DNA from 3 places in the Streptomyces sp. NPDC058579 genome. Region 3 is predicted to be linked to each of the others. Evidence: riboswitches for the same ligand, from Rfam matches in the RefSeq annotation. Region 3 holds a riboswitch; each other region holds the start of a gene.

The links. A riboswitch is a leader RNA that binds a small molecule or an ion and turns the genes downstream of it on or off. The one in region 3 is predicted to bind thiamine pyrophosphate.
Region 1: another riboswitch for thiamine pyrophosphate. It lies ahead of thiO (glycine oxidase ThiO); the one in region 3 lies ahead of ACFWRO_RS32055 (thiamine ABC transporter substrate binding subunit).
Region 2: another riboswitch for thiamine pyrophosphate. It lies ahead of thiC (phosphomethylpyrimidine synthase ThiC); the one in region 3 lies ahead of ACFWRO_RS32055 (thiamine ABC transporter substrate binding subunit).

What each region holds. Positions count from the first base shown of each region.
Region 1 covers NZ_JBHXPI010000032.1:14,935-25,244, forward strand. The annotation lists gene ACFWRO_RS27470 (phytoene desaturase family protein) at 1-913, shown strand, start outside; gene ACFWRO_RS27475 (hypothetical protein) at 968-1,807, opposite strand; gene metF (methylenetetrahydrofolate reductase [NAD(P)H]) at 1,859-2,776, opposite strand; gene thiE (thiamine phosphate synthase) at 2,910-3,560, opposite strand; gene ACFWRO_RS27490 (Rv2175c family DNA-binding protein) at 3,651-4,016, opposite strand; gene ACFWRO_RS27495 (NAD(P)/FAD-dependent oxidoreductase) at 4,061-5,263, opposite strand; gene ACFWRO_RS27500 (hypothetical protein) at 5,304-5,645, opposite strand; TPP riboswitch at 5,700-5,812, shown strand; gene thiO (glycine oxidase ThiO) at 5,810-7,012, shown strand; gene thiS (sulfur carrier protein ThiS) at 7,009-7,224, shown strand; gene ACFWRO_RS27515 (thiazole synthase) at 7,230-8,024, shown strand; gene pknB (Stk1 family PASTA domain-containing Ser/Thr kinase) at 8,136-10,079, shown strand; gene ACFWRO_RS27525 (deoxyribonuclease IV) at 10,086-10,310, shown strand, end outside.
Region 2 covers NZ_JBHXPI010000001.1:449,588-459,897, forward strand. The annotation lists gene ACFWRO_RS02135 (DUF5326 family protein) at 8-226, shown strand; gene ACFWRO_RS02140 (IclR family transcriptional regulator) at 504-1,274, shown strand; gene ACFWRO_RS02145 (SsgA family sporulation/cell division regulator) at 1,413-1,847, shown strand; gene ACFWRO_RS02150 (YibE/F family protein) at 1,852-3,255, opposite strand; TPP riboswitch at 3,327-3,474, shown strand; gene thiC (phosphomethylpyrimidine synthase ThiC) at 3,468-5,258, shown strand; gene ACFWRO_RS02160 (hypothetical protein) at 5,356-6,228, opposite strand; gene ACFWRO_RS02165 (metallophosphoesterase) at 6,390-7,613, opposite strand; gene ACFWRO_RS02170 (LacI family DNA-binding transcriptional regulator) at 7,837-8,943, opposite strand; gene hisC (histidinol-phosphate transaminase) at 9,340-10,310, shown strand, end outside.
Region 3 covers NZ_JBHXPI010000046.1:22,025-32,334, reverse strand. The annotation lists gene ACFWRO_RS32075 (LOG family protein) at 1-452, shown strand, start outside; gene ACFWRO_RS32070 (hypothetical protein) at 541-1,476, shown strand; gene ACFWRO_RS32065 (ABC transporter ATP-binding protein) at 1,484-2,506, opposite strand; gene ACFWRO_RS32060 (ABC transporter permease) at 2,506-4,128, opposite strand; gene ACFWRO_RS32055 (thiamine ABC transporter substrate binding subunit) at 4,167-5,246, opposite strand; TPP riboswitch at 5,333-5,440, opposite strand; gene rlmN (23S rRNA (adenine(2503)-C(2))-methyltransferase RlmN) at 5,470-6,576, opposite strand; gene ACFWRO_RS32045 (phosphatidate cytidylyltransferase) at 6,656-7,741, opposite strand; gene frr (ribosome recycling factor) at 7,741-8,298, opposite strand; gene pyrH (UMP kinase) at 8,399-9,163, opposite strand; gene tsf (translation elongation factor Ts) at 9,322-10,158, opposite strand; gene rpsB (30S ribosomal protein S2) at 10,280-10,310, opposite strand, start outside.

The DNA of each region.
Region 1 (10,310 bases), on a different contig from region 3:
CGCGCAGGTCGGCGCGCGCGAGCTGCGCGACCCACGCCTTGTCGCCCTCGTCGACGCGTACGCCTGGGCGTACGGCTTCGATCCGGCCACCGCCCCCGCCTCTGCGGCCGTCCTGCCGTACATGGAGCAGACCTTCGGGTCCTGGTACGTGAGCGGGGGCATCCGGGCGCTCGCCGACGCGCTGTACCAGCGGTGCCTGAAGCGGCGGGTGGAGTTCGTCTTCGACTCCGCCGTCACGGAGGTCGTCGAGAAGGACGGCCGGGCGGCCGGGGTCGAGCTGGCGGGCGGCGAGATCGTGGCGGCCGACCACGTGGTCGCCGGGGCACCGGTACCCGCGCTCTACGGCGAGCAGGTCGTCCCCTGGGAGCGCCAGGACGACTGGCCGTCGTACCAGAGCGACACGACGGGCCGGCTGACGGTCTGTCTGGCCCTGCGCGGGGCGCGCGAGGCGGGGGCCGCGCACCGCACGGTGGTCCACGCGACCGGGGACCGGCCGACGGTGACCGTGCTGCGGCCCGACGACCCGGCGCTGCGCCCGGACGCCGACCACGAGTCGGTGACGCTCTCCGCGACGGTGAACCTGTACCCCGAGTACGACTGGGCGGAGCTCGCCGGGGACATGGTCACCGCTGCGGAGTCCGCCGTGCCGGGGCTGCGCGAGCGGCTGCTCTGGCAGGAGGTCCGCACCCCCGAGGACACCCTGCGCGAGACGGGCGCCGCCGAGGTCCCCGGGCCCGCCCTCGCGGGCGGCCGGGGCCGGTACCTCCCGGCGGCCAACCGCTCCCCGCTGCCGGGCCTCTACTTCGCGGGCGGCTGGTCCCACCCGGGCGGCGGGCTCGCCCACGCGGGCATGTCGGGCGCGCTGGTCGCCGGACTGATCGTGGAGGGCGACGACTTCCGCGGCTCGCGGTAGGCCCGACCGCCGGCCGCCGGTAGCGGTTCGGGCGATCGGGCCCGACCGCCGCCGTCAGTACCGGTACTGCTGGTCGTTGTCGTAGCCGTAGTACTCCTGGCCGCCCTGCTGCGGCGGCGGGGCCGGCTGCTCGCCGTCCCGCTGCTGCGGCACCCACACCCCGCCGGGCGGGGTGTCGTAGCTGTACGAGGGCGCGTACGGGTCCGCGTAGGACTGCTGGCCGCCGGTGCCGTAGTCGTACGCGGCGTACTGCTGGCCGTCCGTGCCCGGGCCGATGTACGGGTCGGAGTAGGCGGCGTACTGCTGCCTGCCGTTGTCATAGTCGTAGCCGGGCTGCTCGTACCCGGGCTGCGGGGCGTATCCCGGGTGCTGTTCGTAGCCGCCGTAGCCACCGTCATATCCCCCGTAGGAGTGCTGCGGGGTCTCGGCGTTGGCCTGCGCGTGGTCGTACGCGGGGGTGTAGACGCCGTACTGGCCGGTGTCCTCGGGCATCGGCTGGGGCTCGTAGACGGCCGTCGTCTCGGCCCGCGTCTCGTCGTACGAGGGGTCGACCGGCTCGTACGCGAGGTCGCTGACCTCCAGCGTGGGGCCGGCGGCCTCGGCGGGCGGGCCGGACTTGCGGCGGCGGCTCGCGCCGGGGCTGCCGCCGATCGCCCAGCCGGTGGAGAAGCCCCGGCGGAAGGAGAGCGTCACATAGGTCTGGCCGACGGCGAAGGCGACCGCGCCCACGACGATCACCGCGACGGACGGCATCAGCACACCGAGGACGACCCCGAGGAAGCCGCTGAAGGCGAGCACGCGCCAGCGCAGCCGCGCCTTGTACTGCAGCAGCACCTCACCCAGCAGCCACAACGCGACGACACCGAACGCGATGTAGAGGACCGTCCACCCCATGCCCGCCCCTCTCCTACGGCCACCGCCACGGGTCTGGGGCGGGTACGCCGGTCACGACTGCACGTGCAGTCCGAGATTCTCGTAGATCTCCAGCGTCGCGGTGGAGTTGTTCAGCGTGATGAAGTGCAGTCCGGGGACACCCTCGGAGAGCAGACGTGCGCAGAACTCCGTCGCGAACTCGATGCCAATGGAGCGTACAGCGGCCGGATCGTCCTTGACGGCGAGGATGCGGTCTTTCACATCCGCCGGGAAGAGAGCGTTGCTCAGCTGGGGCAGCCGGTCGAGGGTCTTCACGTTCACAACAGGCATGACTTCGGGGATGATCGGCGTCTCGCAGCCGGCCTTCACCACGCTGTCGCGCATCCGCAGGTAGTTCTCGGGATCGAAGAACATCTGGGTGATGGCATAGTCGGCGCCGGCCCGGCACTTGTCCACGAAGTGACGGATGTCCGTGTCCCAGTCGGTGGACCGCGGGTGCATCTCCGGGAAGGCCGCGACGCCCACGCAGAAGTCGCCGGACTCCTTGATCAGCCGGACGAGGTCGGCGGCGTACTGCACGCCCTCGGGGTGCTCGACCCACTCCCCCAGCGGGTCGCCCGGCGGGTCGCCGCGCAGCGCGAGCATGTTGCGGATACCGGCGTCGGCGTACTGGCCGAGTACGTTGCGCAGCTCGGCGACCGAGTGGTCGACGGCGGTGAGGTGGGCGACGGGGGTGAGGGTGCTGTCACCGGCGATCTTCTGGGTGGCCTTGACGGTGCCGCCGCGCGTGGTGCCGCCGGCGCCGTAGGTCACGGAGACGAAGCTCGGGCCGACCGCCTCGACGCGGCGCAGGGCGTTCCAGAGGCTCCGCTCGCCCTTCTCGGTGCGGGGCGCGAAGAACTCGAACGAGTACGACGGCTTGCCGGACGCGAGGATCTCGCGGACCGTGCGTGCGCGGTCCGAGCGGGTGGAAGCGGTACCTAGGGCCATACCGGCAGGTTAGACGCGGTGCTGCGGCCGACGAAGTGCTGTCCGAGTCGTGGACACCTTTTTGGACAGCGTTCGGGCGGGGTTTCCCTGGCGCCCATCGGGGCGCCACGGGGGGCGCTACGCAGGACAGGCGTTACGCGGAGCGCTCGCGGATCCGCTTGGCCAGACGGGCTGTAGCCGCGGCCGGGTCGTCGGCCTCGGTGATCGCGCGGACGACGACGATCCGGCGGGCGCCCGCGTCCAGGACCTCGTCGAGATTGGTCTCGTCGATACCGCCGATCGCGAACCAGGGCCGGTCCTGCTCCAGGGCGGCGGCGTACCGCACGAGGCCGAGGCCGGGGGCGTACCGCCCGGGCTTGGTGGGGGTGGGCCAGCAGGGGCCGGTGCAGAAGTAGTCCACGCCCGGCTCGACGGCGGCCGCGTCCACCTCGGACTCGGCGTGGCAGGAGCGGCCGATCAGGACGTCCTCGCCGAGGATCTTCCGGGCGGCGGGGACGGGCAGGTCGTTCTGGCCGAGGTGCAGCACGTCGGAGCCGATGGCGTGGGCGACGTCGGCCCGGTCGTTCACCGCGAGCAGCTTGCCGTGCCGGCGGCAGGCCTCGGCGAAGACGGCGAGGTGCTCCAGCTCCTCGCCGGCCTCCATGCCCTTGTCGCGGAGCTGCACGATGTCCACGCCGGAGGAGAGCACGGCGTCGAGGAAGGCCGGGAGGTCTCCCTGGCGCCTGCGGGCGTCCGTGCAGAGGTAGAGCCGGGCGTCGGCGAGCTGCGCGCGAGGCGTGGACATGGGTGCTTCCCCCCGTTGGGTGCGGCGGTCCGAGGGGGCCGGGCGAAGCCGGCCCCCAGGGCCTCGTGTGGTGTCTTCAGAGCGTGTGCGTCAGACGGCGAGCGCCTGGGCCCGGCGCTTCACCTCCGTACCGCGATTCTCGCTGAGGGCCTGCGCGGGCGTGCCCGGCAGGGAGGGGTCGGGAGTGAAGAGCCACTCCAGCATTTCTTCGTCGCTGAAGCCGTCGTCCTTCAGGAGGGTCAGGGTCCCGGAGAGGCCCTTGACCACCTTGTCGCCGTCGATGAAGGCGGCGGGCACCTGAAGCGCCTTGTTCTCGCCGCGTCGTACGGCGATGAGCTGGCCCTCCTTGACCAGCTGCCGCACGCGCGTCACCTCGACATCGAGCATTTCCGCGATGTCGGGGAGGTAGAGCCAGGCGGGGACGAGAGCATCGGTCTTTGCGTCAATCTCGGTCACGGGACCAAGCCTGCCATCCCGGACTGACAGTCGGTAGTCGGGCCCTACTCGACTGCGGCCTTCAGGGGGACGGAAGGGTCGGTGGCGCGGGTCGGGTCGAGCCTCGCGCCGGACTCGATCAGCTTGCGGCCCTGGGCCAGGTCGCGGGGGCGGCCGACGGCGAGCACGGCGACGAGGGCGCCGTCGTTGAGCCAGAGGACGGACCAGGAGGGGTCGGCCGGGTCGCCGCGGCGGACCAGTTCGGCGGCTCCGGCGTGGTGGCCGGCGTACTGCACGAACCGGCCGAACTGCTCGGACCAGAAGTACGGCACCGGGTCGTAGACCGTGGGGGTCTCGCCGATGATGTCGGCGGCGACGGTCCGGGGGCCCTGGAGCGCGTTGTCCCAGTGGTGGACGAGGAGCCGGGCGCCGTAGCGGGCGGAGGGGAAGGAGGCGCAGTCGCCGACGGCGTACACGTCGGGCAGAGAGGTGCGCAGCCGGTCGTCGGCGGTGACGGAGCCGTCCGCGCCCAGGGCGATGCCGGAGCCGGTGAGCCACCGGGTGGCAGGCCGGGCGCCGATGCCGACGACGACCGCGTCGGCGGGCAGCCGCCGGCCGTCGGTCAGGACGACCGTGCCGGGTTCGACGGACTCCACGCGCGCGTGGGTGAGGAGCTCGGCGCCGCTCTCCTCGTACCAGCGCGCCATCGGGGCGGCGACCTCGGCGGGCAGCGCGCCGGCGAGCGGGCGGTCGGCGGCCTCGACGACGGTGACCGCGCACCCCGCCTCGCGCGCGGCGGTGGCGAACTCGGCGCCGATCCAGCCGGCGCCGACGACCACGATGTCGTGGCGGCGCTCCAGGACGGGCCTGAGGCGGGCGGCGTCGTCGAGGGTGCGCAGCAGGTGGACCCCGGGGACGCCCTCGGTGCCGGGCAGGGTGATCGGTTCGGCGCCGGTGGCGAGGACCAGGACGTCGTACGGGACGGGTCCGGCCTCGGTCTCGATCTCGTGGTCGTCGGCGCGCAGCCCGGTCACGTCGAGGCCGAGGCGCAGGTCGATGGAGAGCGCCTCGAAGTCGACGTCGAAGGCGGAGTCCTCGGCCTTGCCGAGGAGGACCGCCTTGGACAGGGGCGGCCGGTCGTAGGGCTGGTGGGGCTCGGCCCCGATGAGGGTGACCGTTCCGGTGAAGCCCTGTTCGCGCAGGGCGACGGCGGTCTGCACCCCCGCCATACCGGCGCCCACGACGACGACCCGCTGCTCTGCCTGCATCTGCTCGCTCACCCGTTCACCTTAACTATCTGACACATCGTCAGGAAGGCGGCTGCTCCACGACGCTGGTGCCGGAGCCCTCCTGGGACTCCCATGCCCAGCTCTCCTCCAGTCGAACGCGTCCGTCCGGCAGCTCCACCACGAGCGAGGCGCAATGCCCGGAAGAGGTCGTTCCGCCCTGCTTCAGCTGCACGTACCGGAAGTCGAGCCGATCCCCCGCGCGCGTGCCGACGAGAAACCCCCGCACCACGTCCCCGCCCGCGTACTCGGCCCAGATCCGGCCGTCCTCCTCGTGGTACGTGAACCGGGTACGCGTCCCGACCTGACCGGGAGCCTGGTCGGCGACCGGGGCGAGGATCAGACCGTCGAGAGAACGGGCCACGGTGGAGGCTCCCTTACTGGGCGTCGGGGGCTGGGGTTAGGCTGACCGTCAACGTAGAGCACTCGCGGGAGCCCGGACGCACCGGGCTGAGAGGGAGGCTGGCCGGCCTCCGACCGTACGAACCTGATCCGGGTCATGCCGGCGAAGGGAGGGGCTGGACGCCCATGTCGCGTACACGCAGTACGGGCAGTACAGGCAGTACACGCAGCACATGCAGTACCTCTGACGTTCTCGTCATCGGGGGCGGGATCATCGGCCTGGTCACCGCCTGGCGGTCCGCGCAGCGCGGGCTGTCCACGGCGGTCGTGGACCCCGAACCGGGCGGCGGGGCCGCCCGCGTGGCGGCCGGGATGCTCGCCGCCGTCACCGAACTCCACTACGGCGAGGAGACCCTCCTCGCCCTCAACCTCGCCTCCGCGCGCCGCTACCCCGCGTTCGTCGCCGAACTCCAGGACGCCACAGGGCACGACGTCGGCTACCGCGCCTGCGGCACGCTCGCCGTCGCGCTCGACGCCGACGACCGGGCCCATCTGCGCGATCTGCACGCCCTGCAGATCCGCTCCGGCCTGGAGTCGGAGTGGCTCAGCGGCCGCGAGTGCCGCCGCCTGGAGCCGATGCTGGCGCCGGGCGTGCGCGGCGGACTGCGGGTCGACGGCGACCACCAGGTCGATCCGCGCCGCCTCGCCGCCGCGCTCGTCACCGCCTGCGAGCGGGCCGGGGTGGTCTTCCACCGGAGCCTCGCCGAACGCCTTACGGTGGTACGGGACCGGGCCACGGGCGTGACGCTCACCGACGGCTCCGCCCTGGAGGCGGACCAGGTCGTGCTGGCCGCGGGCAGCCTCAGCGGCCGGCTCGCGGGCGTACCGCAGGAGGTCCTGCCGCCCGTACGTCCCGTCAAGGGACAGGTCCTGCGGCTCACCGTGCCGCCCGCGTTCGCGCCGTTCCTGTCCCGGACCGTCCGGGCGGTCGTGCGCGGCAGCCACGTCTACCTGGTCCCGCGCGAGAACGGCGAGCTGGTCGTCGGCGCGACCAGCGAGGAGCTGGGCTGGGACACCACCGTCACGGCGGGCGGGGTGTACGAGCTGCTCCGCGACGCCCACGAGCTGGTCCCCGGCCTCACCGAGCTGCCGCTCACCGAGACCCTGGCGGGCCTGCGCCCCGGCTCGCCGGACAACGCACCGCTGCTCGGCCCGACCGCGCTCGACGGCCTCCGCCTTGCCACCGGGCACTACCGCAACGGCGTGCTGCTCACCCCGGTCACCGGCGACGTCATGGCCGAGTTCCTCACCACCGGCGTGCTTCCTGACGAGGCCCGCCCCTTCACTCCCCGCCGCTTCTCCCCCGTACGACAGGAGCAGCCCGCATGACCGCCACGAACACGACCGTCTCCGTCAACGGCGAGGCGCGTGTCCTCGCCGCGCCCACGACCCTCGACTCCCTGGTCACCACGCTCACCGCCGCGCCCGCCGGCGTGGCGGCGGCCGTCAACGAGACCGTCGTGCCGCGCAGCCAGTGGTCCGCGACCGTCCTCGGCGAGGGCGACCGGGTCGAGGTCCTCACCGCCGTACAGGGAGGCTGAGCGCCATGTCCGACGACACCTTCCTCCTCGGCGGTACGGAGTTCTCCTCCCGGCTGATCCTCGGCACGGGCGGGGCCCCGAGCCTGGAGATCCTCGAACGCTCCCTCGCCGTCAGCGGCACCGAGCTGACCACCGTCGCCATGCGGCGGCTCGACCCGACCGTGCGGGGCTCGGTCCTCTCCGTCCTGGAGAAGCTCTCGATCCGCGTCCTGCCGAACACGGCGGGCTGTTTCACGGCGGGCGAGGCGATCCTGACCGCGCGCCTGGCCCGGGAGGCGCTCGGCACCGACTGGATCAAGCTGGAGGTCATCGCCGACGAGCGGACCCTGCTGCCTGACCCGGTCGAGACCCTCGACGCGGCCGAGACGCTGGTCGACGACGGCTTCATCGTCCTTCCGTACACCAACGACGACCCGGTCCTCGCGCGGAAGCTGGAGGACGTGGGGTGCGCGGCGATCATGCCGCTGGGCTCGCCGATCGGCTCCGGGCTCGGGATCCGCAACCCGCACAACTTCCAGCTGATCGTCGAGCGCGCCGGTGTGCCGGTGATCCTGGACGCGGGGGCGGGCACGGCCTCGGACGTCGCGCTGGCGATGGAGCTGGGCTGCTCGGCGGTCATGCTCGCCTCCGCGGTGACCCGGGCGCAGGATCCGGTGCTGATGGCGGAGGGGATGCGGCACGCGGTGGAGGCGGGCCGGCTGGCCCACCGGGCGGGCCGGATCCCGCGCCGGCACTTCGCCGAGGCCTCCTCCCCCACGGACGGCCGCGCGGTCCTGGACCCGGAACGCCCGGCGTTCTGAGCACGCGGGAGCCCTTCGGCGACCCCGAGGTGCCGTGCGTCGCGTCACAGGTGTGCTGCGGTCGGGCCGGTGGGGAACGGGGTGTCCTCACCGGCTCGTAAACTCGGGGCCGTGGACACGACCCTTCAGGACCCTCTCGTCGGGCAGCTGCTCGACGGCCGCTACCGCGTCGACGCGCGCGTCGCCGTCGGCGGGATGGCCACGGTCTACCGGGCCGTCGACACCCGGCTCGACCGGGTGCTCGCGCTCAAGGTGATGCACCCGGCCCTCGCCACCGACGCCGCGTTCGTCGAGCGGTTCATCCGCGAGGCCAAGTCCGTCGCCCGGCTCTCCCACCCCAATGTGGTGGGGGTCTTCGACCAGGGCGCGGACGGCGCGTACGTCTATCTGGCCATGGAGTACGTCGCCGGGTGCACCCTGCGCGACGTGCTGCGCGAGCGCGGGGCGCTCCAGCCGCGCGCCGCGCTCGACATCCTGGAGCCGGTGCTCGCCGCGCTCGGCGCCGCGCACCGGGCCGGGTTCGTGCACCGGGACATGAAGCCGGAGAACGTCCTGATAGGGGACGACGGCCGGGTGAAGGTCGCCGACTTCGGTCTCGTACGGGCGGTCGGCTCGGCCACCAACACCACGGGGTCGGTCCTGGGTACCGTCTCGTACCTGGCTCCGGAGCAGATCGAGCACGGCACGGCGGACACCCGCGCCGACGTGTACGCCTGCGGTGTCGTCCTGTACGAGATGCTGACCGGCTCCAAGCCGCACACCGGGGACACCCCCGCCCAGGTCCTCTTCCAGCACCTGAACACCGACGTCCCGGCCCCCTCGGCGGCCGTGCCCGGCCTCGCCCTCGAACTGGACGAGCTGGTGGCGACCGCCACCGCCCGCAACCCCGAGGTCCGCCCGTACGACGCCGTCGCGCTCCTCGCGCACACCCGGGAGGCCCGGGCGGCCCTCGGGGACGCGCAGCTGGACGCCGTACCGCCGCAGGCGCACGCCGAGGACCGTACGGGGGCGGACGACCGGACCAGCGTGATCCCCCGGGTCGCGCCGGCGGCCGCGCTTCCGCAGGACGACGTCCAGCACACCAGCCGGCTCCCCGTGCCGCCGCCCGAGCTCGCGCAGGAGCTCCGCTCCGAGGGCCGGGCGGAGCACCGGGACCGGGGACGGCGCCGGCCGCGCGGTCCGCTGCTCGTCGTCGTGGCGGTCCTGCTCGCCCTGGGGATCGGCGGGGGCGTCTGGTACATCAATTCCGGCCAGTTCACCCGCGTCCCCGCGGTCCTCGGCCAGAACGAGGCGAAGGCGACCGAGCGGCTCACGGACGCGGGGCTCGACGTCGGCGCGACGAAGCGGGCGTTCAGCGACGTGTACGAACGCGGCACGGTCATGGCCACCGACCCCGCCTCCGGCCGGCGGATCCGGGGCAACGGCACGGTCACGCTCACCATCTCCCGGGGCCCGGAGATCGTGAAGGTCCCCCGGCTCAAGGGGAAGCCGCTGGCGCAGGCCAAGCGGCTGCTCGCCGACGAGGGCCTCTTGGTCGGCGTGACGACCAGGGCTTTCAGCCAGGACATCCCGCAGGGCGCCGTGATCAGCTCCGACCCGGAGCCGGGCACCGAGCGCAGCCCCGACTCGGCCGTGGCGCTCGTGGTCAGCAAGGGCCGCCCGATCGACGTCCCGGACGTGGCCGGCGACTCGGTGGCCGACGCCACGAGCACGCTCCAGGAGGCCGGGCTCAAGGTGGAGATCGCGAGCGAGCAGATCCACTCCGCCGAGGCGGCCGACACGGTCGCGGCGCAGTCGCTCGCGGAGGGCAGCCGGGCCGCCAAGGGCGACCGGATCGTCCTCACCGTCTCCAAGGGGCCCCGGATGATCGAGGTCCCCGACGTGACGGGCGAGTCGACCGACTCCGCGCGCGCGAAGCTGGAGGGGGCGGGCTTCGAGGTGAAGGTCGAGAAGACCTTCCCCTTCCTCGGCGACACGGTCTCCGGCCAGTCGGTCGAAGGCGGCGCCACCGCCCCCGAGGGCTCCACCGTCGCCATCACGATCAAGGGACTGTAAGAACTCATGCGCAACCCCGTCGGCGGTCACGTCCCCGTGGCCGGCGGTCTCGCCACCGTCGGTCTCGGCTACGCCCGCGAACTGGGCGCGGAGACCGTCCAGGTCTTCGTCGCCAACCCGCGCGGCTGGGCCACGCCCGTGGGCAACCCGGCGCAGGACGAGCTGTTCCGCGCCGGATGCGAGGCCGAGTCCCTGTCGGCCTGGGTCCACGCCCCGTACCTGATCAACTTC
Region 2 (10,310 bases), on a different contig from region 3:
AAGCACGATGGCGGTTCGAGAGATTCTCGCGGGGATGCCCTGGTGGGTGAAGTGGGTCGCCATACCCGTCATCGCCCTGTTCGTCTTCGGTGGCCTGATCATGAGCGTCGCGACGTTCGTGATCGGTCTGCTCTTCAAGGTGCTGGTCTTCGTCGCCCTGGTCGGTGGACTGATCTACGTCGTACGGAAGTTCATGTCCTCCTCGACCTCGCGCGAGGACTGGTAGCACGATCTACCTGCCGGTACGGGGCGTCGGCCGGGCGTTAGCCCGGCCGAGGGACGCGCCCCTGGAATCCGGGGTCAGGTCTTGGAGCTGCCATTAGGGTGGCAAATCTCTGCCGCCCCGGGGAAAACTGGCCAACTTCCGCGCTGATCCGCGGGTGTCCATGTGTCTCGGGCGGGTCCGTCACCGGACCCCACCGGTTCCCAGGCCGCGGCGGGCGCGCGGGGGCGGCCCCCGCGGGCGGGTGTACGGCACCCGTCGTCACGCCTGGGGGTGACCTTTGGCCACGGCTACGCAGTCCGCCGTTCCTACGCTGATCGGCTCGGTGCAGCGGGCGCTGAGACTCTTGGAGGCCGTGGGCTCCCACGAGGACGGGGCCCCTGCCAAGCAACTGGCGCGTGAGGCGGGACTCCCGCTGCCCACCGCGTACCACCTGCTCCGCACCCTGACGCACGAGGGCTATCTACGCCGCGAGAAGGGTGTGTTCGTCTTCGGCGACGCAGCAGGGCGTCTCGCCGGTGGCGGAGTTCTGCAGAATCGTCGCACCAAGATCGAAGACTCCCTCGCGCACTGGCGCGACGAGATCGGGGTCCCCATCTACTTCGCGATCTACCGCGAGGGCGAGATCGAGCTCGTCGCTGTCGCCGACACCCCCGCCGCGCCGGCCGTGGACGAGTGGGCCGACTTCCGCGAGACGGGGCACGCACACGCGATCGGGCAGTGCCTGCTCAGCCAACTGGATTTGAAGAGTCGTCAAGACCACCTCGACCGCCATCCGGTCGAAGCCATCACTCCGTACACGGTGCGTAACCAGAGTGCCCTTTTGGAGCGTTTGGGCGGTATGGGGCGAATGGAGCCCCTGGTGGAGCGTCAGGAATATGCGCTCGGCACAGTTTGTGCCGCGATCCCCATCACGGCGGGGTCCACGGCGGCCGCGATGGCCATTTCCCTCCCCCTTCACCAGGAAGAACGGTTGCTGCCCGCAGTCGATCGGCTACGCAATGAGATTGGAAGGCTCCTCAGTTCCTTCGCTTTCTCTATCAGTATCTGAAAAATCACTCCTTGTGATCTGCTAGCCCTTCCAGCACGATTGCGTCAAGAGGGCCATGGGGGATCATTCCTGGCCGTTTTGATAACAGCTTTCAGCAGCCGTGTTTACACAACTGCTCCATCGACTGCGGGGTACATGATGCGAGAGTCGGTCCAAGCCGAGGTCCTGATGAGCTTCCTCGTCTCCGAGGAGCTCTCCTTCAGGATCCCGGTGGAACTGCGGTACGAGACCCGGGATCCCTACGCGGTGCGGATGACGTTCCACCTTCCCGGAGACGCGCCCGTGACCTGGGCGTTCGGCCGGGAGCTGCTGCTCGACGGCATCAACCGACCGAGCGGCGACGGCGACGTGCACATCGCCCCGACCGACCCCGAGGCCCTTTCGGACGTCGCCATCAGGCTCCAGGTCGGCAGCGACCGGGCCCTGTTCCGGGCCAGCGCTCCGCCGCTCGTCGCCTTCCTCGACCGTACGGACAAGCTGGTCCCGCTCGGTCAGGAACGGACACTTGGCGACTTCGAGGACAACCTGGAGGCGGCGCTCGGCCGGATCCTCGCGGAGGAGAACGCCGGCTGACCGGTCACTTCGCGCGGCGGCGCCGCCCGCCCCTGGGGGGCTTGGATGAACGCTTCTCCAGCGAGCCCGGCGAGCCGGCGCCGCCCGTCCGGCCCGCCACGCCCGCCCCACCCGGCCGGTCCGCCGAGACCACGAGCGCGGCGAGAACGGTCGTGACCGGAACGGAGGCGACAAGACCGATCGAACCGACCAGCGTGCGGACGATCTCCTCCGCGACGAGTTCGCTGTTGGCCACTGTCCCCACGCTGCTCTGCGCGATGGAGAAGAGCAGCAGCAGGGGCAGGGCCGCGCCGGCGTACGCGAGGACCAGCGTGTTCACCACGGACGCGATGTGGTCGCGGCCGATCCTGATGCCCGCCCGGTAGAGACCGCGCGGGCCGAGACGGGGATCGGCCTGGTGCAGCTCCCACACCGCCGAGGTCTGCGTCACCGTCACATCGTCGAGGACACCGAGCGAACCGATGATGATGCCCGCGAGCAGCAGACCGGACATGTCGATGTCCGGGTAGAGGCCGTGGATCAGGCCGGTGTTGTCGTCCGTGTTGCCGCTCAGCGAGGCCCAGCTGATGAAGAACGAGCCGAGCAGTCCGATCAACAGCAGCGAGATCAGGGTCCCGAGCACCGCGACCGAGGTGCGGGCGGACAGGCCGTGGCACATGTAGAGCGCGATCAGCATGATCGCGCTCGATCCGACCACCGCCACCACCAGCGGATTCGAGCCCTGAAGGATCGCCGGCAGGATGAAGAAGGTCAGGATCATGAAGCTGATGGCGAGCGCGATCAGGGCCATCACCCCGCGCATCCGGCCGACCAGCACGACCGCCACGGCGAAGATCAGGCCGAGCACCGCCAGCGGGACCTTGCGGTTCACGTCCGTCACCGAGTACTGCAGGTCGCGCGGCGCGTCCGGCGCGTACGCCACCACCACGCCCTGCCCGTCGTCCAGTTGGCGCGGCGCGTCCGGCTGCACGATCTCGATGAACGTACGGCCCTTGTCCGGACCGCTCGTGACCTCGATCGTCGCCTTCTCGCACTGTCCCTGCTGGGCGTTGACCGCCTCGCGCCCCTCGGGGGTCGAGGTGTCGCCGGTCGGCGGGACCTGAGCGGCGTTCACGTCGCTGCAGTCGACCTGCTCCACCGAGACGACCTTGCCCTGGTACGTCTGCCGGTCGAAGCCGACACCGGTGCGCTCGTGTTCCGGTGCGCCGCCCGGCCACAGCACCACGAGCCCGACCACCACCGCCGTGGCGAACGGGATCAGGACAGCGGCGATGACCCTGCGCAGATGCCGGGAGACGGGTGCGGCCGGCCCATGGCTGTGCGAGTGGCCGTGCCCGTGGCCCGCGTCGCCAGGGGCGCCACGGCCGTCATGACCGTCGGGTTCTGGGGTCTGCTGCGAGGAAGTCACCGACCGATCATCGCAAGAACGGCGGGGGCCCACTGTTCAGCACGGCCGGATTGACGCTAGCGTGGTGACACCTTTGCACACGCGGGAGCTCGGAGCACCGGGCTGAGAGGGCGCTGATCACCGTACGCGCGTACTGGACGTACGTACGGGAGGAGGCTGCGCCGACCGCCGAACCTGTTACCGGGTAATGCCGGCGTAGGGAGATCGGTCTCATGACCATTCAGGATGCACGCACGCCTGCCACCAGCGAGAACGCCGGCCAGGACGAGCGCAAGCCGGGCTGGCACAAGGGGTACGTCGAGGGCTCGCGCCCCGACCTCCGGGTGCCCGTCCGGCAGGTGCACCTCACCAACGGCAAGGACGTGACGCTGTACGACACGTCCGGTCCGTACACCGACCCCACCATCGACACCGACGTACGGCGGGGCCTGCCGCCGCTGCGCGAGAACTGGATCATCGCGCGGGGTGACACCGAGGAGTACGCGGGCCGCCCGGTCCGTCCCGAGGACGACGGCATCAAGCACACCTCGCCGCGCGGCGGTGGGCTGAAGAACCTCGACGCCGTCTTCCCCGGCCGCCCGCGCCTGCCCCGCCGGGGTCGCGGCGGCGAGGCCGTGACTCAACTCGCGTACGCCCGCCGGGGCGAGATCACCCCGGAGATGGAGTACGTCGCGATCCGCGAGAACGTCTCTCCCGAGGTTGTACGGGAGGAGATCGCGGCGGGGCGTGCCGTACTCCCGGCCAACGTCAACCACCCGGAGATCGAGCCGATGATCATCGGCAAGCGGTTCCTGGTGAAGGTCAACGCCAACATCGGCAACTCCGCTGTCACCTCCTCCATCGAGGAGGAGGTGGACAAGATGACCTGGGCGACCAAGTGGGGCGCCGACACGGTCATGGACCTGTCCACCGGCCGCAACATCCACACCACGCGCGAGTGGGTGCTGCGCAACTCTCCCGTGCCGATCGGCACCGTGCCGCTCTACCAGGCCCTGGAGAAGGTCGACGGGAAGGCCGAGGAGCTGACCTGGGAGATCTACAAGGACACCGTCATCGAGCAGGCCGAGCAGGGCGTCGACTACATGACGGTCCACGCCGGCGTGCTGCTGCCGTACGTCCCGCTGACCGCCCGTCGCAAGACCGGTATCGTCTCGCGCGGCGGCTCGATCATGGCCGCCTGGTGCCTCGCGCACCACAAGGAGAACTTCCTCTACACGAACTTCGAGGAGCTCTGCGAGATCCTCGCGACGTACGACGTCACGTACTCGCTCGGCGACGGCCTGCGCCCGGGTTCGATCGCGGACGCCAACGACGAGGCGCAGTTCGCCGAGCTGCGCACGCTCGGCGAGCTGAACACGATCGCCAAGCGGCACAACGTGCAGACCATGATCGAGGGCCCCGGGCACGTCCCGATGCACAAGATCAAGGAGAACATCGACCTCCAGCAGGAGATCTGCGAGGAGGCGCCGTTCTACACGCTCGGCCCGCTGACCACGGACGTCGCGCCCGCGTACGACCACATCACCTCGGGCATCGGCGCCGCGATGATCGCCTGGTGGGGCACGGCGATGCTCTGCTACGTCACGCCCAAGGAGCACCTGGGCCTGCCGAACCGCGACGACGTGAAGACGGGCGTCATCACGTACAAGATCGCGGCGCACGCCGCGGACCTGGCCAAGGGGCACCCGGGGGCGCAGGAGTGGGACGACGCGCTGTCGGACGCGCGGTTCGAGTTCCGCTGGGAGGACCAGTTCAACCTGGCGCTCGACCCGGACACGGCCCGTGAGTTCCACGACGAGACGCTGCCGGCCGAGCCCGCGAAGACCGCGCACTTCTGCTCGATGTGCGGTCCGAAGTTCTGCTCGATGAAGATCTCGCAGGACATCCGCCGGGAGCACGGCGGCGACCTCAAGGCGGACGAGATCTCGGCCGGGATGGCGGAGAAGTCCAAGGAGTTCGCGGCGGCCGGCAACCGCGTCTACCTGCCGCTGGCGGAGCAGTAGCCGCAAGGGCCCGCGACCCACGGGGGGATCGCGGGCCCCTTCGCCCCGATCCGGGACTTCGTCCGTGTGAACCCGGTGGCCGTTCCCCTGCTCCGGCTCAGTCCGGTCGGCGTTCCGAAGGGCCGATCTCCGGGCCGGTGTAGTCGGGGCCGGTGAAGTCCGGGCTCGTGAAGTCGGGCCCGGTGAAGTTGGGGCTCGTGAAGGTGGGGCGCGTTCCGGACGCGCCTTCGTTCGGGCTGGAGAAGTCCGGTCCGCTGTAGCCGATCTTCGGTATGCGGTCGGTGCGCGGCGGCGGCACGGACGGTGGGTCGGGTGGTCCGGGGGCGGCCAGGGCCTCGCGCAGGAACGGCAGAATGCCCCGTTCCAGCAGGGCGCGGCGCCAGGCCTCCCTGGCCCGGGACAGCTCGTCGTCCGCTTCCGTACCGGGTGGGTCGCTCGCGGCCACTTCCGTGGAGCGGTTGCGCAGCGCCGTGACCAGCAGCCCGACGGCGGCGCAGAACAGGCCGGCGGCGGCGACGGCCCCGAAGAACCAGCCGGCCGTCAGCAGGGTGTCGGCGACGGTGAGCGTGGGTGCGAGCACCTTCAGCACGGCGCCGACCAGCAGGAATATCAGCGCGGCAGGTCCGGCGAGGACCGGCGCGAGGACGGTGACGATCGCGACGATGCCCGCTCCCGGGCCGCCGCTCGCCCCGTCGCCGTCCGCCGTCAGGACGGCGTCCATCACGCTCGTACCGCTCGGTGACCGGACCTCTTCGCGGACTTTCACGAAGTGGTCGTACTCGATCGCCGCCGCGGCGGTGATCAGGGCCGTCGCGCTCAGCGCCATCGTGCGCAGTTGGCCGGCCGTGAGCCGTTTCCCGATCTCGGCGAGATCTGGATGGTCGTACGCGTTGCGCAGTGCGTCGTCGAGGATGCGCTCGTACTCGGCACGGTCCTCGGTCAGCAGGTGCGGAGCCACGTTCATGTGCATCCCCCGATGCTCCGTAGGGCCGCGTTGACCGTGGGATTTACGGTCGGTTGGGCGGAAACGGAGGAGAGCCTGCTACGGATGATCCGATGGTATTGCGGTTATGGCACAGGGTGACAGGGGGTTTCCTGAAATCGACTTCCCCGGATGCGCAGCGTTATGCGTCAGCCATGCAGGGGGAGTTGGACGACCAGCAGCTTTCCGGCCATGGTCACACCGCCGTCCATGGCGATCGCCAGCCCGTCCGCGTACACGTGCGGACCGTCGACGCCTGGGCCCGAGCCGCCCTCGCCGTCCTCGGTGCCGACCTGGCCCAGGAGGTACGGGATGGGGCTGTGACCGTGCACGACGCGGCTGCCACCGTAGGTGGAGAGGAGCTCCTGGACGGCCTCGGGGCCGCCGTCGTCACGGAAGGCGAAGCGCTTGGTGAACTTGCGGAACAGGTCCCAGACCTCGTCCGCGTCGTTCCGGTTGATGGTCTCGTGGACGGTCTCGTTGACGTCCTCGATGGTGCTGCCGTAGTCCAGGTAGGCGGTGGTGTCGGAGTGCATGAGCAGATGCCCGTCCTCCTCCACCACGGCGTCGAGCCGGGACATCCACTGCATGTGGACGTCCTGGAGCCGGTCCATGTCGTGCTTCTGGCCGCCGTTGAGCAGCCAGGCGGCCTGGAAGGTGGCGGTGCCGGCACCGGAGTTGACGGGGGTGTCCCCGAAGCGCTTGGCGCCGATCAGCAGCAGCTCGTGGTTGCCCATCAGGGCCTTGCAGTAGCCACCGGCGGCGGCGGCCTCCGCGGACAGGCGCATGACGAGGTCGATGACGCCGATGCCGTCGGGACCGCGGTCGGTGAAGTCGCCGAGGAACCAGAGCCGGGCGTTGCCCGCGGACCAGGCGCCGGCCTCGTCGATGAGTCCCTGCTCGCGCAGGGCGGCGACGAGTTCGTCGAGGTAGCCGTGGACGTCGCCGACCACGTAGAGCGGGCCAGGGCCCTCGTCGGCGGCCGGGGCGGGCGCGGGGGACGGGACCGGGTCCACGCGGACCTGGACGGTGTCTCCCCGGTTGATCACCGGGAGGTCGCGCTCGGTGGGGGTGTAGCCCTCGGGGAACTCGTCGTCCGGGAAGGCGTTCCCGGGGTGGCCGGGAAGGGCCGCGGAGAGCGAGACCGGGGGCGTGAGGGGGGACCGGGCGGAGGTGCCGAGGCCGAGGTGGAGGGTGGGGTCGGCGACGGGCCGGACGATCTCGTCGGGTACGACGGGATGCCCCGCAGGGGGCTCCAGGCGTTGGCCCTGCACGGGCACGCGGGCGTACGGCGGTACGCGGAAGTCACGCAATGTCGCCGTGCGCACCACGGGTTCCTGCCCGGCCCCCTGAGTCATCGACCCCTCCACCACCGTCGCGATGCCCTGCACATCGCGGACCGGCCTGGTCGGGGTGGTCCACGATGTCGTGCGCCCATCATAGGAATGAGGGTCCGCCTGTGTGACGCACCAGGGGTGGTGAATCCGGGTCCACTCCGGGTTCACCGGTTGTTTCGCCCGAATTGAGAAGGTCTGGTCCAGGGTCGGAGCAGGGCCGGGCCGGAGTTTGTGCCCGGCACGGCCCCGGAGCCGACCCTCAGTCCTTCGCGGGAGACCGGGGCGGGCTGACCGTCGTTCGCGGCGAACGCCTCTGGGAGGACGTCCGGACGATGAGTTCGGTCGGTATCACCTGCTCGACCGGTCCGTCGATGTCGATCCCCTCGATGGCGTCGATGAGGAGTTGGACGACGGCCGTGCCGATCCGGCGGGGTTTGAGCGAGAGGGTCGTGATGGGCGGTTCGGTGTTGGCGTAGACGGTCGACTCGCTGCAGCAGACCAGCAGCAGATCGTCCGGTACGCGCAGTCCGTAGCGGCGGGCTGCCGCCAGCAGATCGGTTCCGTTCGGGTCGAAGAGTCCGTAGACGGCGTCGGGACGGTCGGGGCGGGCGAGCAGCCGGTCGGCCGCGACGGCGCCCGCGCACGGATCGTGCGCCGGATAGGCCTCGTAGACGGGGTCCTGGCCGACCCGCTCGCACCAGTTGAGGTACGCGGTGGTGGACAGGCGGGTGTAGGTGTCGGTGGTCGTGCCGGTGAGGAGGCCGATCCGGCGGGCGCCGGCGTCGGCGAGGTGGTCGAGGAGGTCGAGGACGGCGGCTTCGTGGTCGTTGTCGACCCAGGCGGTCACCGGGAGGGTGCCGGCGGGGCGTCCGTCGGAGACGACGGGCAGGCCCTGGCGGACGAGCTCGGTGACGACCGGGTCGTGGTCGGAGGGGTCGATGACGACGGTGCCGTCGAGGGCGACGTTCGACCAGACGTCATGGCGGGAGGTCGCGGGCAGGATGACCAGGGCGTAGCCCCGGGCGAGCGCGGCCGATGTGGCGGCTCTGGCCATCTCCGCGAAGTACGCGAATTCGGTGAAGGTGAAAGGTTCATCCCCGTATGTGGTCACGGTCAGGCCGATGAGGCCCGACTTGCCGGTGCGGAGCGTGCGGGCCGCCGCGGATGGGCGGTAGCCCAGCCGGTCTGCGACCTCGCGGACGTGGCGGCGGGTGGCGTCCGGGAGCCGGCCCTTGCCGTTGAGCGCGTCGGAGACAGTCGTGATGGAGACCCCGGCGGCGGCGGCCACATCCCGGATGCCCGCTCGCCCCTGCCGGCTTCCCCGGGTCTGTGCCCGGCTCACCTGGTGCTTCCCTGCTGCTGTCATGGCGAGCCGATAGTAGGGCGAGGGCGGGTGGTTGGGACGCTCGCATATTCACTCGTTGACAGGCACGTTTCTGCATGATCGAGAACCCTCAATTGCCTGCGAAGATAAGGGAGTTAAGGGGTCTCGCGTGTGATCTATGGTCGTCGACCCGTATGGGCCTACCAGGGGGTCCATGTCTCGAAGAGGTCTCAACTCACCTCTACGGGCGACGCGCGCCACGGCGCCCGCCACCAGCGCACGCCACCCGATCGCGCGCTCCCCCACTTGTCCACAGCTTCCGCCATCCGTTGTCCACAGCCCATTCGCAGCGGAGGCGAATCCTCATAAGGTGAGGAGTATTGGTGGTACGGACGGTCGAGGAGGACCACAGTGAGCGCAGTGAGCGACACCGCAGGAGTGGGCGGAGCCGGCGGTACGGGCGGGGCGGGCGAAGGCGGCCCGAAGCTGCGCTCCGTACTGGCCGGGATCCCCACCTACAAGCCGGGCAAGCCGGCCGCCGCGGGCGGTCCGGTCGCCTTCAAGCTGTCCTCCAACGAGAACCCCTATCCGCCCCTGCCGGGTGTGATGGAGAGCGCGGTGGCCGCTGCCGGTGCCTTCAACCGGTACCCGGACATGGCCTGCACCGGTCTGATGAACGAGCTCGCCGACCGCTTCGGGGTGCCGCTCACGCACCTGGCGACCGGCACGGGCTCGGTGGGCGTGGCCCAGTCGCTGATTCAGGCCACCTCGGGCCCGGGCGACGAGGTCATCTACGCCTGGCGGTCCTTCGAGGCGTACCCGATCATCACGCAGATCAGCGGGGCGACCTCGGTGCAGGTGCCGCTGACCGACGGCGAGGTGCACGACCTCGACGCGATGGCCGCGGCGATCACCGACCGCACCCGGCTGATCTTCGTGTGCAACCCGAACAACCCCACGGGCACCGCGGTCCGCAGGGCCGAGCTGGAGCGGTTCCTGGACCGGGTGCCCTCCGATGTCCTGGTGGTCATCGACGAGGCGTACCGCGAGTTCGTCCGTGACACGGAGATCCCGGACGGCATCGAGCTGTACCGCGACCGTCCGAACGTCGCGGTGCTGCGCACCTTCTCCAAGGCGTACGGCCTGGCGGGGCTGCGGGTCGGCTTCGCGATCGCCCATGAGCCGGTGGCGGCGGCGCTGCGCAAGACGGCGGTGCCGTTCGGCGTGAGTCAGCTGGCGCAGGACGCGGCGGTGGCCTCGCTGCGGGCCGAGGACGAACTGCTCGGACGGGTCGGCTCGTTGGTGGCCGAGCGCGCGCGGGTCCACGCGGGGCTCGTGGCCCAGGGCTGGACCGTGCCGGACACCCAGGCGAACTTCGTCTGGCTGCGGCTCGGCGAGCGGACGCTGGA
Region 3 (10,310 bases):
CGGTCACCGACTGGGCACGCGCCGCCTTCGAGGTGCGCTCCCGCTGGCCGAAGGGCGGCGACTCGGTCGGCATCCCCACCTGGTTCTACGGCCACGAGCCGCCGAACCCCTTCGCGGGCCACATCGCCAAGTACTTCGCCAACGCCACCCGCGAGGACGGCCTGCTCGCCCGCTGCGACGCGGGAGTGATCTTCCTGCCGGGCGCGGCCGGCACGGTGCAGGAGATCTTCGACAACTCGACTCCGAACTACTACGAGTCGCGGGGCGAGCCCACCCCCATGGTCCTGGTGAACCGCGCCCACTGGACGGACCGCCTCCCCGCCTGGCCCCTGCTCCAGGCCCTGGCCGCCGAGCGGCCGATGGCGGCGAGGATCGCCCTGGTCGACTCCATCGACGAGGCCCCGGAGGCACTCCGCCGCCTGGGCGCCGGGGGCCGGAGCCACCTGGGCTGAAGCACCGGGCCGCAGGAAGCAACTTCGACGCCCGATCCCACGTCTGGCAGTCCGTACCGCCTCCTGCCTCCCGGAACGGAGCCACTCCGTGCTCATAGGACTGCTGACCGCCGTCGCCGCCTCGATCTGTTACGGCACGGGCTCCGTCCTCCAGGCCGTCGGTTCGCGCAAGTCCGCGCGGCGCGAGGCGGCCGCCGCCGGACAGTTCACCGGCCGGGGCGGGCCGAGTCTCGCGTCGACCGCGAAGGCGGCGACGACCTGGGAGTTCGTCGTCGGTACGGTCCTGGACTTCATCGGCTTCGGCCTCGGCGCGCTCGCCGCCCGGATGCTGCCGCTCTTCCTGTCCCAGACCGTGATCAGCGCGAATCTGGTCATCACGGCGGTACTGAGCGTCCGGCTGCTCGGCATCCGGCTGACCCGCGCGGAGTGGACCTCGATCGGCGTGGTCTGCTCCGCCCTGGTGCTGCTGGCGAGCTCCGCGGGCCCCGAGGGCAGCGGGCACACCCCGATCGCCACGCACTGGTGGCTGCTCGCGATCTCGCTGCTCCTGATGGCCGGCGGCACCGTACTCGTACGCCTCCTCGGCACGCGGGCGGCGATCCTGGCCGGTCTGCTCTCGGGGCTCGGCTTCGGCGCGCTCGGCGTGGGCGTCCGGATCCTCAACGGCATCGACCCCTTCGACCTCGGCGCGCTCCTCACCGACCCGGCGCTGTACGCGATCCTCGTCGCCGGCATCGGCGGCATGTACCTGCACACCGTCGCGCTGCAGATCGGCTCGGTCAACGGGGCGACGGCGGCGCTCGTGGTCGGCGAGACGGTGCTCCCCGGGATGATCGGGGTGTGGTGGCTCGGCGACACCTCCCGCCCGGGCTTCGCCTGGCTGGCCGTCCTCGGCTTCGTCCTGGCGGTCGCGGGCGCGGTCGCGGTGGCCTGGTTCGGCGCCCCGGAGGCCCACGGCGCGGAACCGGACGACGAGCCGGCACCCACCCCACGGGAGACCGCCGGCTCAGGCGCTCCCCGCTAGCCCACCGCTAGTCCCCCGCGAGGACCACGACCTCGTCCGCCGCGAACGTCACCCCCACCTCAGCCCCCACCTCCGGGGCATCCCGCAGCGCGCACTCGGCCTCCAGCGGCGGGCCTTCGGCCGGGCGGAGGAGGACGGCGACGTGGGTGCCCCGGAACGTACGGGACTCCACGGCGCAGGTCAGGCCGTCCGCCGGGGCCACGAGCCGGACGCCCGCCGGGCGGACCAGGACCTCCCGCGCGCCCTGGGGCGAGCCGTCCGGAACCGGGATCTTGCCCCACGCGGTCTCGGCGGCGGCGCCGCTCACCGTGCCGGGCACGATGTTGTCGAAGCCGAGGAACCGGGCCACGAACGCGGAGGCGGGGTGCCGCCAGACGTCCAGGGGCGTCCCGGACTGGGCGATCCGGCCGTCGCGCATCACCACGACCCGGTCGGCGAGCGCGAAGGCCTCACCCTGGTCGTGCGTGACGGCGAGCACCGTCGTACCCAACTGCCGGAAGAGGGCGCGCAGTTCGACGACGAGCCGTTCCCGCAGGCCGCGGTCGAGCTGGCCGAGCGGCTCGTCCAGCATCAGCAGCCGGGGCCGGGGCGCGAGCGCGCGGGCGAGCGCCACGCGCTGCTGCTCGCCGCCGGAGAGCGCGGCGACGGCCCGGCGCGCGGCCCCTGGCAGCCCGACGAGCTCCAGCAACTCCCGTACGCGTTCGTCCTGTTCGGCCTTGGACACGCCCCGCATCCGCAGCCCGAAGGCGACGTTGGAGCCGACATCCCGCTGCGGGAAGAGCTGGTGGTCCTGGAACATCAGGCCGACCCCGCGCCGGTGCACGGGCACGCCCGCCTGGTCCGCGCCGTCGAGCCGGACCCGCCCGCCGTCGAGCGCCTGGAGTCCTGCGACGGCCCGCAGCAGCGTGGACTTGCCGCTGCCGCTCGGGCCGAGCACGCACACGATCTCGTGGTCGGCCACCGCCAGGTCCACGGAGTCGAGCACGGCCCGTTCCCCGAACCGTACGGTCACGTCCTCGAAGCGCAGCATCAGAACTCCCCGGAGCCGGAGGTGGTCCGGTCGGCTCGGAGCCGTTCCAGGAGGAGCAGGGACACCGCGCACACCACCATCAGAATCGTCGAAAGGGCCATGGCCTGGCCGTAGTTGAGCTCACCTGGCCGGCCGAGCAGCCGGGCGACGGCGACGGGCAGCGTCGGGTTGTCGGGCCGGGCGATGAAGACGGTCGCGCCGAACTCGCCCAGCGAGACGGCGAAGGCGAACCCGGCCGCGATGAGCACCGCCCGCCGCACCAGCGGCAGGTCGACCTCGCGCCAGGCCCGCAGCGGCGAGGCCCCGAGCACGGCCGCGGCCTCCCGCAGCCGCTCGTCCACCGCGCGCAGCACGGGCAGCATCGTCCGTACGACGAAGGGGACGCCGACCAGGGCCTGCGCGAGCGGGACGAGGATCCAGCTGGCCCGCAGGTCGAACGGCGGCTCGTCCAGGGTGATCAGGAAGCCGAAGCCGACCGTGACCGCCGACACCCCGAGGGGCAGCATCAGCAGCGCGTCGAAGCCGCGCACCAGCCGTCCCGCCCGGCGGGTCAGGGCGGCGGCCGCGAGTCCGCCGATGAGCAGGGCGAGGGCGGTGGCGACGACGGCGTACCGCAGCGAGTTCCCGATCGTGTCGACCATGGGCACGAGGAAGGTGCCGGAGGGGTCGACGGACTGGAGGGCCCGGTAGTAGTCGAGCCCGTACCCGTCGGGGGTGGCGAAGGACCGCTCGATCAGCACGGCGAGCGGCAGCACGAGCAGCAGCACGATCGAGACGAGGACGCCCGCGAAGAGCGCCCACGCGCCGATCCCTCGGGGCCGGTGCGCGGTCTGCTCGGGCGGTACGAGCTTCAGGGCCGTCTCCCGCCGCCGTACCGTCCGGGCGTGCACGGCGAGGACGACGCCGACGGCCACGAACTGGACGATGGTGAGGACGGCGGCCGTCGTCAGGTCGAAGCGGTCGACCGTCTGCCGGTAGATCTCCGTCTCCAGGGTGGAGTACGCCGGCCCGCCGAGGATCTGGACGACGGCGAAGGAGCCGGCGGTGAAGAGGAAGACCATCAGCGCGGCCGCGGCGACGGCGGGGGCGAGCGCGGGGAGCGTCACCGTCCGCCACGCACGGAACCGGGAGGCGCCGAGCACGCGGGCGGCCTCCTCCTGGCGGGGGTCGAGCTGCGCCCACAGGCCGCCGACGGTCCGGACGACGACGGCGTAGTTGAAGAAGACGTGCGCGAGGAGGATGGCCCAGACGGTGGTGTCCAGGCGGACGCCCCACAGCTCGTCGAGGAGCCCGCCGCGGCCGACGAGCGCGAGGAACGCCGTGCCGACCATGACGGTCGGCATCACGAAGGGCACGGTGACGACGGCGCGCAGCAGTCCCTTGCCGGGGAACTCGAAGCGCGCGAAGACGTACGCGCCGGGCAGCGCGATCAGCAGGGTCAGCGCGGTGGAGGCGAGCGCCTGCCAGAGGGTGAACCAGAGGACGTCGAGGATCTCCGGCCGGGTCAGCGTCTCGCCGAACCGGCCGAACTCCCACGCCCCGTCGACCCGCAGCCCGCGCTCGACGATCGAGGCGACGGGCCACGCGAAGAAGAGCGCGAAGAACGCGACGGGCACGACCATCAGGCCGAGCCGCGCCGCGCTTCCCCGGCGGTCGGGAACTACTTCAGAACGGTCGAGGACCACGACTGGATCCACTGGTCACGCTTCTCGGCGATCTTCTCCGGCGCCATGGTCTGCGGCTTGTCGATCACCACACCGTGCTTGGTGAACAGCTCGGGCAGCTGCGCGCCCTCGGTCACCGGGTTGACGAACATCTGCAGCGGCATGTCGTCCTGGAACTTCTTGGAGATCAGGAAGTCGATCAGCGCCTTGCCGCCCTCGGGGTTCTTCGCCCCGTTCAGCAGACCGGCGAACTCGACCTGCCGGAAGCAGGTGCCGGTGGAGACCCCGGTCGGGGCGTCCTTCGGCTGCGGCTCGGAGTAGAGGACCTCGACCGGCGGGCTGGAGGCGTACGAGACGACCAGCGGGCGGTCTCCCTTGGCCTGCTTGCCGCCGGCAGAGCCGGAGAACTCCTGGTTGTAGGCGAGCTCCCAGCTGTCGACGGTCTTCACGCCGTTGGCCTTGAGCTTCGTCCAGTAGTCCTGCCAGCCGTCGTCGCCGTACCGCGCGGCGGTGCCGAGCAGGAAGCCGAGGCCCGGGGAGGACTTCTCGGGGTTCTCGACCACGAGCAGGTTCTTGTACTCCGGCTTGGCCAGGTCGTCGAAGGTCTGCGGGGGCGCGAGCTTCTTGTCGGCGAAGTACTTCTTGTCGTAGTTGACGCAGATGTCGCCCGTGTCGACCGGGGTGACCCGGTGCTCCTTGTCGAGCTTCGTCTCGGGCAGCACCAGGTCGAGACCCTTCGCCTCGTACGGGACGAAGATCCCGTTGTCGAGCGCGCGGGAGAGCAGGGTGTTGTCGACGCCGAAGAAGACGTCTCCCTGCGGGGAGCCCTTGGTCAGGATCTCCTTGTTGACGGCGACGCCCGCGTCACCGCTCTTGAGGACCTTGACGGTGAAGCCGGTCTGCTTGGTGAACTCCGCCAGGACCTCCTTGGAGGCGTTGAAGGAGTCGTGACTCACGAGGGTCACGGTCTTCGGCCTGGGCTCACCGCTCTTGCCCGCCGCGTCCCTGATGTCCTCGGTGCCGCACGCGGCGAGCGTGGTGACGCCCAGCGCTGCGGCGATCGCCGTGGCGACCATCTTCTTGGTGCTCACTGAAATTCCTCCTGGGTGTGACCAGGAAGAGACGCGGCCCTGCCCACCGGGAGATGGGCAGGGCGCAACAGCTTGAGTTGCGACCGAACTTCCTACCCAGAATGACCTGGGCGAGGTTCAGAGGGTCTGCGGTCCGATGACCGCACTCTCAGCGCTGTGGCGCTCCCCTGTCGGAATATGGAGATGTGTTCGAGCACAGACTACAAGGTCAGCGCTCCGAGGCCGCCAGCTGTCCACAGGCACCGTCGATCTCCTGCCCGCGGGTGTCACGGACGGTGACGGGAACGCCGTGGGCGGCGATGGCCTCGACGAAGGCCTTCTCGTCCTCGGGCCGGGACGCGGTCCACTTAGACCCGGGCGTCGGGTTCAGCGGAATGAGATTGACATGTACCCGCTTGCCCTTGAGCAGCCGCCCGAGCAGGTCGCCCCGCCAGGCCTGGTCGTTGATGTCGCGGATCAGGGCGTACTCGATGGAGATCCGGCGGCCGGACTTCTCGGCGTACTCCCACGCGGCGTCGAGGACCTCGCGGACCTTCCAGCGGGTGTTGACGGGCACGAGGGTGTCGCGCAGCTCGTCGTCGGGGGCGTGCAGCGATACGGCCAGCCGGCACTTGAAGCCCTCGTCGGCGAAGCGCAGCATCGCGGGCACGAGGCCCACGGTGGAGACGGTGATCCCGCGCTGCGAAAGCCCGAGCCCGTCCGGCTCGGGGTCGGTCAGCCGCCGGACGGCACCGACGACCCGCTTGTAGTTGGCGAGCGGCTCGCCCATGCCCATGAACACGATGTTGCTGAGCCGCGCGGGCCCACCGGGCACTTCACCGTCACGCAGGGCGCGCATCCCGTCGACGATCTGGTGCACGATCTCTGCGGTCGACAGGTTCCGGTCGAGCCCGGCCTGACCGGTGGCGCAGAACGGACAGTTCATCCCGCAGCCGGCCTGCGAGGAGATGCACATGGTGACCCGGTCCGGGTACCGCATGAGCACGGACTCGACGAGCGTGCCGTCGTGCAGCTTCCACAGGGTCTTACGGGTGGTGTCGTCGTCGCACGAGATGTGCCGGACCACCGACATCAGGTCGGGCAGCAGCTCCCCCTGCAGCTTCTCGCGGGAGCCGGCGGGGATGTCGGTCCACTCGGCGGGGTCGTGGGCGTACCGCGCGAAGTAGTGCGTGGACAGCTGCTTGGCGCGGAACGGCTTCTCGCCGATCGCGGCGACGGCTTCCTTGCGCTCGGCGGGCGTGAGGTCGGCGAGGTGCCGCGGCGGCTTCTTGGCTCCGCGGGGCGCGACGAAAGTGAGTTCTCCGGGCTTCGGCATGGTCCTACCAGTGTCGCAGAGGAACGGGGAAGGGCCCGCAGTCTGTGGACAACGGGCCCTTCACCCACAGATTCGCAGGTCAGGTGGTGCCGACGAAGACGACGAGCAGCAGCCAGACCACCGGAGCCGTAGGCAGCAAGGAGTCCAGCCGGTCCATGATGCCGCCATGGCCCGGCAGCAGCGTGCCCATGTCCTTGATGCCGAGGTCGCGCTTGATCATCGACTCGCCGAGGTCGCCGAGCGTCGCGCTCGCCGCCACCGCGAGGCCGAGCACCAGGCCCTGCCACCACGAGCCGTCGTCGATCAGGAACTCCATGCACAGCGCGCCCGCCGCCATCGCGAACGTCACCGCCCCGAGCAGGCCCTCGCGGGTCTTGCCGGGGCTGATCCGCGGTGCCAGCTTGTGCTTGCCGAAGCGCCAGCCGATCGCGTACGCGCCGGTGTCGCTGACGACCGTGAGCAGCAGGAACGTGAGGACCCGCTCCGCACCGTCGTCGGCCGTGAGCATCAGCGCCACGAACGTCGCCAGGAACGGCACGTAGAACGCGGCGAAGACGCCCGCCGTGACGTCCTTCAGATAGCCCTCGGGCGGCTCCGTCATGCGCCACACGAGGACCGCGAGGGCGGTCAGGGCCATGGCGACCCAGGCCCCCTCCGCCCCGCGGACATAGCCGGCCACGACCATCGCCGCGCCACCGACCGCCAGCGGGACGAGCGGAGCCTTGATGCCCTTGCGCTCCTGGAGTCGGGAGGTGAGCTCCCACAGACCGACGACGACGGCGACCGCTATGACGCCGACGAACGCGGCCTTCCAGATGAAAAGGGACGCGACGATGACGGCGCCGAGCCCGACCCCGACTCCTATGGCCGCGCCCAGGTCGCGCCCCGCGCTCTTCTTCTGCGGGGAAGCGGGCCGATTCGGGCTGGACATGGGCTCCTGCGGGTGCTCGTTCGGCGTCTCGTCACGGAACAGGGGACCACTCGGCTGAGCGGCCCCCCGGTCGTGGTCGTCCTGGTGATCGCCGGCGGGGACGTCGGGCACGATGGGCATGGGCCGAGTCTGCGCCGCCCGCAGCCCATCGTATGCGGGACCCGCCGGGGCAGGCCCCTGGTCGGGCCCCCAGTAGCCGGAACCGGCCGGGGCCCCCCAGGAAGAGTCGTTCATCAGACCTCGAGCAGCTCGGCTTCCTTGTGCTTCAGCAGCTCGTCCACCTGCGAAACGTACTTCGCCGTGGTGTCGTCGAGCTCCTTCTCCGCGCGCCGGCCCTCGTCCTCGCCGACCTCGCCGTCCTTGACCAGCTTGTCGATGGTCTCCTTGGCCTTGCGGCGGACGGCGCGGATGGAGATCTTGGAGTCCTCGGCCTTGCCCTTGGCCACCTTGATGTACTCGCGGCGGCGCTCCTCCGTCAGCTCGGGGAACACCACACGGATGATGTTGCCGTCGTTGCTCGGGTTGACGCCGAGGTCGGAGTCGCGGATCGCCTGCTCGATGTTGCGCAGCGCGCTCTTGTCGAACGGGGTCACGACAGCCATGCGCGGCTCGGGAACCGAGAACGACGCCAGCTGATTGATCGGCGTGATCGCACCGTAGTAGTCGGCCACGATCTTGTTGAACATCGCCGGGTGCGCACGCCCGGTGCGGATCGCGGCGAAGTCCTCCTTGGCGACCACGACGGCCTTCTCCATCTTCTCCTCGGCCTCGAGGAGGGTCTCTTCGATCACCACTTGCTCCTGCGTGTCGTCGCGTCTTGTCCTGCACGGTTTGCGACCGGCAGGGCTCTGTCCATCCCCTCGCGGGGAGGTACCCGGTTCGAGCCGAGGCTCAGGCCCGGGTGCCCTGGTCGCTCACGAGAGTGCCGATCTTCTCACCCTTCACCGCGCGCGCGATATTGCCCTCGGCGAGCAGTTCGAAGACGAGGATGGGGAGATTGTTGTCCCGGCACAGGGTGATGGCGGTGGCGTCGGCGACCTTGAGGTCGCGGGAGAGCACCTCGCCGTACTCCAGCGCGTCGAACTTGACCGCGTCGGGGTTGGTCTTCGGGTCGGAGTCGTAGACCCCGTCCACGCCGTTCTTGCCCATGAGCAGGGCCTCGGCGTCGATCTCCAGGGCGCGCTGGGCGGCCGTGGTGTCGGTGGAGAAGTACGGCATGCCCATGCCGGCGCCGAAGATGACCACGCGGCCCTTCTCCAGGTGGCGCACGGCCCGCAGCGGGATGTACGGCTCCGCGACCTGACCCATGGTGATGGCGGTCTGGACGCGGGAGTCGATGCCCTCCTTCTCCAGGAAGTCCTGGAGGGCGAGGCAGTTCATGACGGTGCCGAGCATGCCCATGTAGTCGGAGCGGGCCCGGTCCATGCCGCGTACCTGCAGTTCGGCGCCGCGGAAGAAGTTGCCGCCGCCGATCACGATCGCGATCTCCGCTCCGTCGCGGACGACTGCGGCGATCTCGCGTGCGATTTTGTGCACGACGTCGGGGTCGACGCCGAGCGCGCCGCCTCCGGCGAATGCCTCGCCGGACAGCTTCAGCATGAAGCGGCCGGCCTTTTTGCCGTGGATGTCGTCGCCCTGTGCGGCGGACTGGTTCATGGAGATCTCCTCGTGCACATACGACGAAGGCCATTGCCGGTGGGTCCTTGCGGTTTCCCGTACGGCAATGGCCTCCTCGTCAGATCTGCGGTCGTCCTGCGCGAGCGCGGACGACTGCTTCAGACCCTACCGGGGTCCGGTGTCCGTCGCGTACGGACTCAGATGCCGACCTTGATGCGCGTGAAGCGCTTCAGGGTGACGCCGGCTTCCTTCAGGATCTGCTCGACGGACTTCTTGTTGTCGAGCGCGTACGCCTGGCCGAGCAGCGTGGCGTCCTTGAAGAAGCCGTTGACGCGACCCTCGACGATCTTCGGGATGGCAGCCTCGGGCTTGCCCTCCTCGCGGGTGGTCTGCTCGGCGACGCGACGCTCGGTCTCGACGACCTCGGCCGGGACGTCCTCACGGGTGAGGTACTTCGGCGCGAAGGCGGCGATGTGCTGCGCGACGCCCTTGGCGATCTCGGCGTTCGGCTTGTCGAGCTCGACGAGGACACCGATCTGCGGGGGCAGGTCGGGCATCGTGCGGTGCATGTACGCGTAGACGGAGCCGTCGGCGTACTGCGCGAAGCGGTCGAGGACGATCTTCTCGCCGAGGTTGGCGTTGGCCTCGTCCACGAACGCCTGGACGGTCTTGCCGGCCTCGATCTCGGAGGCGAGCAGCGCCTCCAGGTCGGCCGGGGAGGAGGCGGCGACGTGCGCGGCCAGCTGGGCGGCGACGGCCTGGAACTTCTCACCCTTGGCGACGAAGTCCGTCTCGCACTTCAGCTCGACGAGGACACCGGAGGTGTTGTCGTCGGCGATGAGGGAGACGACGGCGCCGTTCTCGGCAGAGCGGCCCTCGCGCTTGGCGACGCCCTTCTGGCCCTTGATGCGCAGGGCCTCGACGGCCTTGTCGACGTTGCCGTCGGCCTCGTCCAGGGCCTTCTTGCAGTCCATCATGCCGGCGCCGGTGAGCTCACGGAGCTTCTTGACGTCAGCGGCGGTGTAGTTCGCCATGAGTCTGAGTTCTCTCTCGAAGTCTGAAAGATCTACGGGTGGACGGCGGGGGCTTTGTGGGCCCCCGCCGTCGACATCCGAAACAACCAACCGGACCTGACCTGTGCGGTCAGGCCGTGGGTCAGGCCTGCTCGGCCTCGGCGGCCGGGGCC